Regions from separate parts of the Butyricicoccus sp. AF18-9LB genome, predicted to be linked through region 1. Evidence: predicted binding sites of a transcription regulator. Region 1 holds the regulator's gene; the other holds the start of a gene.

Evidence for each region. The regulator HrcA, encoded in region 1, represses chaperone genes, less so after heat shock. The targets are predictions, from matches to a motif close to TGTTAGCACTCNNNNNNNNNGAGTGCTAACA.
Region 2: the regulator HrcA is predicted to act here: its motif matches at 1,392-1,422, upstream of PGY33_RS08925 (cation:dicarboxylate symporter family transporter).

Annotation. Positions count from the first base shown of each region.
Region 1 is NZ_JAQCWA010000001.1:227,613-229,998, reverse strand. It holds gene PGY33_RS00985 (Gfo/Idh/MocA family protein) at 1-212, opposite strand, end outside; gene hrcA (heat-inducible transcriptional repressor HrcA) at 516-1,562, shown strand; gene grpE (nucleotide exchange factor GrpE) at 1,591-2,118, shown strand; gene dnaK (molecular chaperone DnaK) at 2,175-2,386, shown strand, end outside.
Region 2 is NZ_JAQCWA010000012.1:73,081-75,466, forward strand. It holds gene PGY33_RS08920 (phosphatase PAP2 family protein) at 1-4, opposite strand, end outside; gene PGY33_RS08925 (cation:dicarboxylate symporter family transporter) at 81-1,268, opposite strand; gene PGY33_RS08930 (VanW family protein) at 1,508-2,386, shown strand, end outside.

The sequences.
Region 1 (2,386 bases):
ACGACAGCTTCAATGTCTGCCTCGTCAACCATTTTCTTGTAGTCCGTGGTGGTGTACTCTACCTTGAGGTAGTCCTTTGCCCAGTCCAGCTCCTTCTGCACGAGCGAGCAGGCAGCGACCAGCTTGCAGCCGGGAATCTTGAACGCGAGATTCTGCGCGTGTACCGAACCGAGACGGCCCAAACCAACGATGCCAACTTTGATTTCCTTCATGTTTGTTCTCCTTTTTATAGAGCGGATTTTCTCTCTACGGCAATCGAACGATTGCCTGTCTCTCTCATAGTAATTCTATCACTGCGTGGACGCGAACGCAAGGAAAAACGACCAAATCAGAGCATTTTTCATACGGTGAAAATTGACATTTCAGCACTCGGCAGACGAGTGTGATAAAATTCCGACCATCATTTCATAAATTGTTCACAAACAGCACTTGACTTTGTCCGTATGTGGTGGTAAATTAAGTTTAGCACTCGGGGAGATGGAGTGCTAACAACCGAAAGAAAGGAGTCTGCTTCGGTGGAGCTTTCGGAACGTAAAAAGCAAATACTCAAAGCCATTATCGGCGATTACATCCGCACGGCTGAGCCGGTCGGCTCCAAGGCATTGACCGAGGGACACGAGCTGCCGTTCTCGTCCGCCACCATCCGCAATGAGATGAGTGAACTGGAGGACATGGGCTACCTCGAAAAGCCGCACACCTCTGCGGGACGAATCCCCTCACCGCAGGGTTATCGACTGTATGTGGATGAACTGATGGAGCGTCCGGCCGACAATGCGGAGGACGGAAACGCACTGCAGAACAGCGTGCTTACCAAGGTACGCGAGCTTGACCACCTCATTCAGGAGGCCGGCAAGCTGCTCACCAGTCTGACGAATTACGCGTCGGTTGCTATCACACCGGCCATGACACAGATCGCCATCCGGCAGTTTGAGATCATCGCAGTCGATAAGATGAATTTCGTAATCGTAGTAGTTACGGATTCGGGCACGGTCAAGAACAAAATGGTCCGCACGGTAGCTGAGGTCTCCAAGGATGAGGCCGAGCTGCTCACCTATGTGCTCAACCAGACGTTGACCGGACTGCCGCTCTCGAGCATCACTGCCGAGCGATTCGACATTGTGCGCCGCGCCGCGGGATTGACCGCGCTGCTCGCTCCGGTAGCCGAGTACATCGCAGAGCTGATCACCGAGCTGAGCGACCAGAAGGTTTACCTCGATGGTGCCAGCAAGCTGCTTCGTTTTCCGGAGTACCGCGATACGAAAAAGGCGCAGACGCTGCTCGATTACATGGAGGACGACCGCAAGCACCTGCTGCCGGCCACCCGCAAGATCGACGGCATCCAGTTCTTCATCGGACCGGAAAACGGCGAAAACCCGCTGAGTGAAACCTCGGCGATCTACGCAAAATACGATATCGGTAAGATCGGTCAGGGCGCGATCGGCATCGTGGGCCCGACCCGCATGGATTACGCCAAGCTGTCCGCACAGCTCAGCCGCTTCGCAAAAGGGCTGAACAAGCTGATCGCCGAGACATTTTTAGATGAAAAAGACGGAAATCACTGATTTCCTGTAAACGGAGGCACAAAACGAAATGAGCAAAAAGACAAAGCCGGAGGCGGAAGAACAGGAGCAGGTAAAGACCGAGGCTCCCGCAGAGGAGACCGCCAAGGCTGAAGCGAAGCCCGCGACGGACTGGGAAGCCAAGTATAACGACCTGAACGACCGTTATCTCCGCATGGCGGCGGAGTACGACAACTTCCGCAAGCGCAGCCAGCGCGAGCGCGAGCAGGCATACACCGATGCAGTCAGCCGCGCCGTAACCGCACTGCTGCCGACCTACGATAACCTCGAGCGGGCGCTCAAGGCAGAGACTGCCGACACCGAATATAAAAAGGGTGTCGAGCTGACCATGACGCAGCTGACCGAAAGCCTCAAGGGTATTAACGTCACCGTCATCGACGCTGCCGCAGGCACCGCATTCGATCCGAACTTCCACAACGCGGTTATGCACGTTGAGGATGAAAACCTCGGCGAGAATGTCATCGCGGAAACCTTCCAGCAGGGCTTCCAGATTGGCGATAAGGTTATTCGCCATGCGATGGTGAAGGTTGCAAACTGATTACTAACTACTAATTAAAGTAAACAAAATCCTATCATTTAAGGAGTGTATTTATTATGGGTAAGATCATTGGTATTGACCTTGGTACGACGAACTCTTGTGTATCTGTTATGGAGGGCGGCGAAGCCGTAGTCATCCCTAACGCTGAGGGTGCGCGCACCACTCCGTCTGTTGTTGCATTTTCTAAGGACGGCGAGCGTATGATCGGTCAGGTCGCTAAGCGCCAGGCTGTAACCAACGCAGACCGCACCATTATTTCCATCAAGCG
Region 2 (2,386 bases), on a different contig from region 1:
CCATTTACCGGAATCGCCGCCTTTCAGGAGATTGGAAGTTGTTTTATGACCGGGGGATGGCTATGGAAACAACTTTCCGGTTATTTTTCGGAAGCAGAACGGTCTACCTTGTCCACGATGAGGGCAATCGCCTGGTCGCCGGTGACGTTGGTAGCAGTGCCGAAGCTGTCCTGCGAGAAGTGCAGGGCGATGATAAGCTGCTGCATCGGGTCCGTGAAGCCGAGCATCGAGGTGATCAGGCCCAGTGCCGACATAACACCGCCGCCCGGTACACCCGGAGCCGCAACCATGGTAACGCCCAGCATGAATACAAACGGAGCAAACATGGCAAAGGTCGGGGTTATGCCGCTTGCAAGCATGATGCCCATCGAGCCGAGTACGAGGCAGATGGTATCGCCGTTGAGGTTGATGGTAGCGCACAGCGGAACGACAAAGTCGGCAACGTCGTTATTTATATTGTTATTATATGCACAGTTCAGCGCAATCGGAATAGTCGATGCAGAGGACTGGGTGCCGAGTGCGGTAAAGTACGCCGGAGCGGCGTTCTTCATGCTTTTGAAGTGGTTCTTGCGGCAGACAATGCTTGCCAGACCAAACTGAGACACGATGTACAGCAGCTGCAGCACAATAATAATGGCATACAGGGAAGCGAACATCTTGACGGTAGCCGCCAGACGGCCCTCGGCTGCGATGTTGGCGAACAGACCTGCGATGTGGATCGGGATCAGCGGAATGATAATGCGGCTGAGTACGCCGGTAACGATTTTCTGCAGATCGCGGAAAACATTCAGCAGGGAATCACCCTTAAGGTTTGCCATGCCGATGCCGATCACGAACGCGAGCACAAGTGCGGTCATAACGCCGAACACCGGGTCAACCGTGATGGAGAACAGCGGCTCGAAGGCGTTGCTCTCGAGTACATCGCCGGTGATGGGCTGAATGAGCCCCGGCAGAACGGCCTTGCCGATGAAGAAGGTCAGCAGGCCGGAAATAACGGTTGTGCCGTAGGCCAGCAGCAGGGTCAGACCGAACAGACGGTTGGCCTTCTTGCCAAGCTCTGCCATGCCGACCGTGATGAACGACAGGATAATCAGCGGGATCATGAATGACAGGAAGGTTGAGAACAGCGAGGTAAAGGTTGCCAGCAGGCGGATGATGGCAACGAAGAACCCAGTGTCCGCGATGCCGAACCACTGTCCGCACATACCGATGAGGATACCGGCGATGATGCCGATAATCAGTCGAATTAACAGTCCTAATTGTTTCACTTGCATTTACTCCTCTTTTTCACAAAAATTTTAGCATACTAATAATACTATAGCAGAAAAGAGCCGTGATAGCAAGTTAAAGCGACAGATTATGACGGCGTATACCGAATTTATCCGAATTTGTGGTTGCTATCATGAATACAGGGCGCTATAATATAAAGGTATACCTGTCGAATAATGGCGGGTGCATCGAGAATCCAAAGCATATTCCAAGCATAGATTAGTTAAGAGGTATACTCATGGCAGATAAAAGCGCAAACAAACCGAAGAAGGGAGCGCATTTGATCAAAAAGCAGGCCAAAAAGCCGGAAAAACCGGCGCAGGTCATCCGGACGGAAGCTAAGCAGCCGAAGAAGAAACGTCGTGTTCCTATCGGTGTAAAGATTGCCGTCGGCGTTGTCATTGCGGCGGCAGCCGGTGCATTCGGCTATGTGTACTGTTACCCGAATGTTTTTCCGGGCGTGACTGTCGGACCGATCGCGGTCGGGGGCATGAACCGCGATGATGCGGCAAACACCATCGAGGACCAGAGTGCGCCGCTGTACGAGGGTAAGAACGTCACGGTGACGATTTACGGCTCCAACTATGATATTCCGGTCGATAAGGTGCTGAAAAACGTGGACGGCATCCAGTCCGCCGAGAACGCCTATGAAATAGGCCGTACCGGCAATCCGCTCGAGCGCGTGCGCGATATCATCGGCGCAATGCGCGGTCACAGAGAGGCGCAGATTGCGGCAACTGTAGATGAGGAAAGCCTGCGCGGCACGCTTAACGAAATCGCGGACACGGCGCTGACCGAACCGGTCAATCCGACTTGGGAACTGAAGGACAGCAATCTGATCGTGCATTCCGGCAAGCCGGGCGTCAAGTTTGACACGGATGCGGTAGAGCAGGCGCTGACTGATCAGATCCGCCTGATGGACTTTGAGCCATATGAGGTCTCGACCGATGTGACAGCCGCTCCGGCGATTGACGTTGACAAGATTGCAGCCGACATTATCGGTGACCCGGTCAACGCTACTGTCAGCAAGGAGGACGGCAAGACCATCATCGCCGGCAAGGCAGGCGTGTCGTTCGACACCGATAAGGCCAAGGAGATCATTGGCGACGGCTCGCAA